2 regions of the Thioalkalivibrio sp. ALE22 genome follow, and region 2 is predicted to be linked to the other one. Evidence: predicted binding sites of a transcription regulator. Region 2 holds the regulator's gene; the other holds the start of a gene.

Region 1 (3,209 bases), on a different contig from region 2:
CGGTCGCCGCGCTGGATCGACTGGAGCCCTTCTTCGACGCGGAGCTGGGCACGCATGCCGAGCGGATCGGGACGGACCTGGAGCCCTGGTCGGAGACGCGCACCCAGGCCGCGCTCGCCTGGTGGCTGTATCGCCTGCCCGACGACGCGATCGAGGCGTCCCATATTGACCGCGACACCGTGCGTGACCGCCTGCGCATCGAGCCCGGCGCGGATCCCGACGACGTCGCCCTGGGCTTCGACGCCCTGCGCCGGGGCTTCTGACGCCAGGCCGGATCAGCCCTGCTGACGAAAGCCCGCAACCTCGTTCTGTAGCTGCTGCGCCAGCCCTTCCAGGGCCTCTACCGCCTGCTGCATCTCGTTGGCCCCGTCGGCGTTGCGCACCGCGATGTCATTGATGTGGTGGATGTTGCGGTTGATTTCCTCCGCCACCTGGCTTTGCTCCTCGGTCGCGCTGGCCACCTGGCGGGTCATGTCGTCGATGGTGGTCACCGAGTCGTGGATGTACTCCAGGGTCTCGCCCGCCTCGCCGGCCTTCTCCACCGAGGTCTCGGCGTGCTGCTGGCTCACCTCCATCGCCTGTACCGCGCGGGTCGCTCCGCCCTGCAGGCGCTGGATGATCTCGCGGATCTCCCCGGTCGAGTCGTTGGTTCGCTGAGCCAGATGACGCACCTCGTCGGCCACCACCGCGAAGCCGCGTCCCGCCTCGCCGGCGCGGGCGGCCTCGATCGCCGCATTGAGCGCCAGCAGGTTGGTCTTCTCGGCGATCTCCTCGATCACCTGCAGGATGGTGCCGATGTTGTCGCTGTCACCCTTCAGCTCACTGATCACGTGGCTCGCCTGGCGGATCTCGCCGGCCAGGGTGTTGATCGCGCCCTGCGTGGCCTGCACCACGGTGCGTCCGCCTTCCGCCGCCCGGGTCGCCTGACCGGCACTCTCGGCCGTGCTCTGGGTGTTGTTGGCCACCTCCTGCACGGTGGCGGACATCTGATTCATCGCGGTGACCACCTGCTCCACGTCGCCGCGCTGCTCGTGGGTCGCCCGGGTCAGTTCGTTGCTGCGACCCTCCAGTTGCCGCGCGGAGGCGGCGATACCGTCGGCCGCATCCGCGACCTGCCGGATCAGCCCGGAGAGCCGGCCCATCACCGTGTTGAAGGCTGCACCGGTGCGGCCGATCTCGTCGTCCGTAGTCACCTCCACGCGGTGCCCGAGATCCGCGCGCCCCTCGCCGATCGCCTCCAGCCCCTCGGCCAGGCGCTCCAGGGGCCGCGTCAGCACATTGGCATAGAACCAGCCAATCCCCAGCGCCACCACAAACGCGACCACCCACAGCGCCCACAGCAACCACCACAGCTGCGTCACCAGGGCCTCATCCACCCCCGCGGCAAGATCGCCCTTCATGGTGTGGAACGTCACCCCGCCCATGATCGACAGCGGCACCGTACTCACCACGATCACCAGAATAATCAGCTTCAGCCGCAGCCCACCCAGATTCCCAATCTTCATCGACACCCTCCTTTGGCTTCGTTAACGACCACCCGCGCCCGGCCTTGAGCCCGCCAGAGTATCGCCCGGCCCATCCCCCGCCGCCCTGATCCAGCTCAACTCCAACGCCTCGCCGCAACGCGAAAACCGTATTCACCACAAAGCACACGAAGGCACGAAGAAGGGCAAGGGCAAAAGCATTTCACAGGAAGACGCGAAATTTGGAAGTGTTTATGGGCCCTCGGCAATCACAACACGCTGTGATTAGCCTTGTACTGGGGCCAATCACCTGGCGCACAACACCAGTCCCTTCCTGTCTTCCAGCCTTCCTGTTATCGCTTTTCGCCCTTGACCTGGCCCTTCTTCGTGCCTTCGTGTGCTTCGTGGTGAATAAAGCCCTCCCCGCCAGGCCCGGAACGAAAAAACCCGCGGCCCCGGACATCGGGACCGCGGGTTCGCGGTACTGCGCTGGCGCGTCGGACTAGCGGCTGCGCGCCGCCCGGTTGCCGTTGGAGGACGGGCGGCCGTTGCCGCCGCGACCGCCGCCGGGCTTGCCACCGCGGGCGTTGCGCGGGGCGCCATTGCGTGCCCCGCCGCCCGGCTTGCCGCCACGACCGCCGCGGCGGTTGCCGTTGCCGTCATTGGCGGCCGGCTTCGGCGCGGCAAAACCTTCGGTCTCGATACGGTCGATCGGACGCTGAATCAGGCGCTCAATGCCCTTCAGCAGCTTGATCTCCTCGCCATCCACCAGCGACAGCGCAGCACCGGCGGAGCCGGCACGCCCGGTACGGCCGATGCGATGCACGTAATCCTCCGGCACATTCGGCAACTCGAAGTTGACCACCTGCGGCAGCTGATCGATGTCCAGGCCGCGCGCGGCGATATCGGTCGCCACCAGCACCGGCACCTGCCCGGACTTGAACTGCTTGAGCGCCTTGGTACGCGCCGCCTGGCTCTTGTTGCCGTGAATGGCCTCCGAGCGCACGCCATCCTTGGACAGCTTCTCGGCCAGGCGATTGGCGCCGTGCTTGGTGCGGGTAAACACCAGCACCTGTTCCCAGTTGTTGGTGCGGATCAGGTGGCTCAGCAGTTCGCGCTTCTGGCTGGTCTCCACCAGATGCACGCTCTGCTGCACGCTCTCGGCGGCCGTGTTGCGCGGGGCGATGTCGATCTCCGCCGGGCGAGTGAGCAGGCCGTTGGCCAGCGTGCGGATCTCGTCGGAGAAGGTCGCCGAGAACATCAGGTTCTGCCGGCTCTTGGGCATCAGCGCGATCAGCTTCTTGATGTCGCGGATAAAGCCCATGTCCAGCATGCGATCGGCCTCGTCGAGGACCAGGATCTCCACACCGGAGAGGTCAATGGTCTTCTGGTTGGCGTGATCGAGCAGACGCCCCGGGGTCGCTACCACGATGTCCATGCGGTCGCGCAGGGCCTTGATCTGCGGGTTCATGTTCACGCCACCGAAGATCGTCATCGAGCGCAGCTTCAGGTTGCGCCCGTAGGTCTTCACGGAATCGTGCACCTGGGCGGCCAGCTCGCGGGTCGGGGTCAGCACCAGGCAGCGCGGACGGCCATTGCCGGGCTTGGGCGCATCACTGGTGGAAAGGCGCTGCAGGATCGGCAGGGTAAAGCCGGCGGTCTTGCCGGTGCCGGTCTGGGCCGCGGCCAGCAGGTCGCCGCCCTTCAGGACTTCCGGGATGGCCCGGGCCTGGATCGGGGTCGGGT
Region 2 (3,209 bases):
ACGTCCTCCGCGTGATGGCACACGGTCACCAGGGGATCCAGGCTCAGGAAGCCGGCTCCACCCTTGATGGTATGGAAGCTACGAAAGACCGCATTCAGCAGATCCCGGTCATCGGGATTCTGTTCCAGGTCGATGAGTTGCTCGTTGAGCCCCTCCAGCAGTTCCCCGGCCTCGATCAGGAAGTCCTGAAGGATTTCGTCATTGGGGTCGATGGCCATTCAGTCTCTCCGGTCGCGTGGCGCCATTCGCATGAGGGGAACTGCCTAGAAGCCCAGGCTCGATAGCAGATCGTCCACCTCGTCCTGTCCTTGAACGACATCCGCGGCGGAATCTTGAGTCTTGGGCACGCTGGGACCGTGACCCTTGCGGTCCGCCTCGCGCTCCTCCTCGCGTTGTTCAAGCGACGCCTCGGCCGCCTCGACCTGCTCCATGCGCCCGCTGGAGAGCCGGATCAGGGACACCAGGTTCTCTTCCAGGTCGGTCACCAGCTGGATCACGCGGCGAATCACCTGGCCGGTAATGTCCTGATAGCTCTGTGCCATCAGCACCTCGGAGAGCAGCCGGCGCAGCTCCTCGGTGTCTTCCCCCGCCTGCGCGAAGAACGTGTCGAGCTCGCGGGCAAAGTCCCGGAACTCCTCCACCGAGAGCTGGCGGTTGCGAAAGCGCGTCCACTTCGCCGTCAGGTCGGCCGCCTGCTGGCTGAACGACTCCGCGATCGGCAGGCTCGACTCGATGGCATTCATGGTGTCGTGGGCCGCCTGTTCGGTCATCGTGACCACGTAATTCAGGCGTTCCTTTGCGTCCGGGATCTCCGCCTGGGTCAGTTCGACCAGACGCGAATCGCCGCGGAAGCTTTGCAGGGCCTCGTGAAGATCACGGGTCAGCTTGCCCAGCTCGTCGAAGAGTTCGCGGTCATAGGGGCGCGCCAGATCCTGCACCAGCGCCCGGGCGCCCGTGTCGTCGCCCGCCTCCAGCGTCTTGACCAACTGCCGCGCAAGCTCCAGCTGATCGTCGCGTGGTGGGTGTTCCTGTTCAGTCATGAGAAGCCTCTTGCGGGTACGGCGCGGAAGGTTTCGGACGACGCCCGCGGCGGTCGGTGCCACGGGCGTCGGGCATATCGGTCACAGGCCCATGATTATCCCTGTGCTTCAATGCGTTCGAAGATCTTGTCGATCTTTTCCTTCAGCGTCTCGGCGGTGAACGGCTTGACCACGTAGCCGTTCACGCCCGCCTCGGCCGCCTCGACGATCTGGTCGCGCTTGGCCTCCGCCGTCACCATCAGCACCGGCATGGACTTGAGGTTCGGGTCGGCGCGCACGGCCTTCAGCAAGTCGATCCCCGGCATGTTGGGCATGTTCCAGTCGGTGATCAGAAAGTCGAAATCGCCGTTCTGCAGCATCGGCAGCGCAGTGCTGCCGTCGTCGGCTTCCTGGGTATTGTTGAAGCCAAGATCACGCAACAGGTTCTTGATAATGCGCCGCATCGTGGAAAAGTCGTCCACGATGAGAATCTTCATTCCCTTGTCCACACGTCACTCCGGGATTCGTAGGGTGGGTTTTAGAATAACTGCAAAGCCGTACCGTCTTCGAGCCACGAACCCAGGCGGGCACGCAGTCGAATGGTGGCCTGACTTCGGATCTGGCTGACGCGCGACTCGGTCACGCCCAGCACGGCACCGATCTCGCGCAGGTTGAGCTCTTCGATGTAGTAGAGCGACAGCACCAGCCGCTCGCGTTCGGGGAGGTCGCCGAGGGCTTCGGCCAGTTCCTGACGGAACTCACCGGCCTCGAGGGTGCGGGCCGGCGACACCTCCTGCCCTTCGATCACGCGATCAGCCCCGTCGTCACCCCCGCCGAGGTCGTCCAAAGCGAACAGGTGGGCCCCGGCGTGATCCTGCAGCATCTCGTAGTACTGGTCGATCGGCACGTCCAGCTCGGCGGCGACCTCGCTGCCACGCGCCGCCCGCCCCTCGCGCGCCTCGACGGTCTGGATCGCCGCGGCAATACGCCGACTGTTGCGGTGCACCGAACGCGGTGTCCAGTCACTGCGGCGCAGCTCGTCGATCATCGCGCCACGGATGCGGATGCCGGCGTAGGTGGCAAAGGTCGCGCCCTGGCCGCCCTCGAACTGGCGCGCCGCCTCGAGCAGCCCGATCATGCCCGCCTGAATCAGATCATCCACCTGCACCGAGGCGGGGAGCCGCGCCATCAGGTGATGGGCGATGCGGTGGACCAGCTCGACGTGATCGGCAATCAGCTGTTCGTGTCCGCCGCTGGCCGCGGAGGTCGCCTGATAGCCGGAAAGTCGATTACGCGTCGTCATCATGCGCTCTGCAGCATCCGTTCCACGAAAAACCCGACGCCACCGTGGTCACCGCCCCCCACCGGCCAGCGGTCCACGGTCCGTGCCAGTTCGGCAAAGGCCTTCCCCGCCGGGCTCCCGGGGTACTGCTGTACCACTGGCGCGCGTTTCTGCACCGCCTTTCGCAGGTGATCGTCCATCGGAATATAGCCGGCCAGGTCGAGCACCACCTCCGGCAGGTAGTTGCCGCAGACGGTATTGAGCTTCTGCATCAGTCGCTCGGCGCCTTCGCGGCCGTCGACCATGTTCGTCACCATGCGGAAGCGACGCAGGCCATGATCGCGGTGCAGGACCTTGATCAGGGCATAGGCGTCGGTAATCGAGGCGGGCTCGTCGCAGACCACCACCAGGGTCTCCTGGACCGCGCGGCAGAACGACGTCACGGATTCCTGCAGGCCGGCCGCGGTGTCCACGATCAGCACATCCAGGGGTTTGCGATAGGCGCTGAAGGCATGGATCAGACCGGCATGCTCGGCCGGCGTCAGGTTGGCCATCGCCGCGATCCCCGAAGCCGATGGCACCACCTTCACCCCGTCCGGCCCCTGGACGAGCACGTCCTCCAGGCTGTCCACGTCCCCGGTCACCAGGTCGTGCAGCGTGCGCTCGGGACGCATCCCCAACAGCAGGTCCACGTTGGCCAGGCCCAGATCGGCGTCGAACAGCATGACCTCGCGCCCGAGCCGGGCCAAGCCCACCGACAGGTTCACCGATACGTTGGTCTTGCCCACCCCGCCCTTGCCCGAGGCAACCGCGATGACCTTCAACGGCTTGTTAGTGCGTGGCATAGCGCCCCTTCCCGACCGGTTGAATCAGTTCCAGCGTGGCGGGCTCCGCCGCCCGTGCCGGAC

What was found. Region 2 encodes FliA, which starts transcription of late flagellar genes. Its sites were predicted from a motif close to GCTAAAGTTNNNNNNNNNNCNGCCGATA; they were not measured.
Region 1: F793_RS0107675 (methyl-accepting chemotaxis protein) is a predicted target of FliA. The motif match lies at 1,528-1,555, and genes of this name have one in related genera.

The regions. Positions count from the first base shown of each region.
Region 1 covers NZ_KB906504.1:66,175-69,383, forward strand. The annotation lists gene F793_RS0107670 (DUF255 domain-containing protein) at 1-263, shown strand, start outside; gene F793_RS0107675 (methyl-accepting chemotaxis protein) at 276-1,505, opposite strand; gene F793_RS0107680 (DEAD/DEAH box helicase) at 1,966-3,209, opposite strand, start outside.
Region 2 covers NZ_KB906500.1:108,219-111,427, reverse strand. The annotation lists gene F793_RS0102210 (chemotaxis protein CheA) at 1-218, opposite strand, end outside; gene F793_RS0102205 (protein phosphatase CheZ) at 264-1,040, opposite strand; gene cheY (chemotaxis response regulator CheY) at 1,136-1,516, opposite strand; gene F793_RS0102195 (RNA polymerase sigma factor FliA) at 1,558-2,325, opposite strand; gene F793_RS0102190 (MinD/ParA family protein) at 2,322-3,146, opposite strand.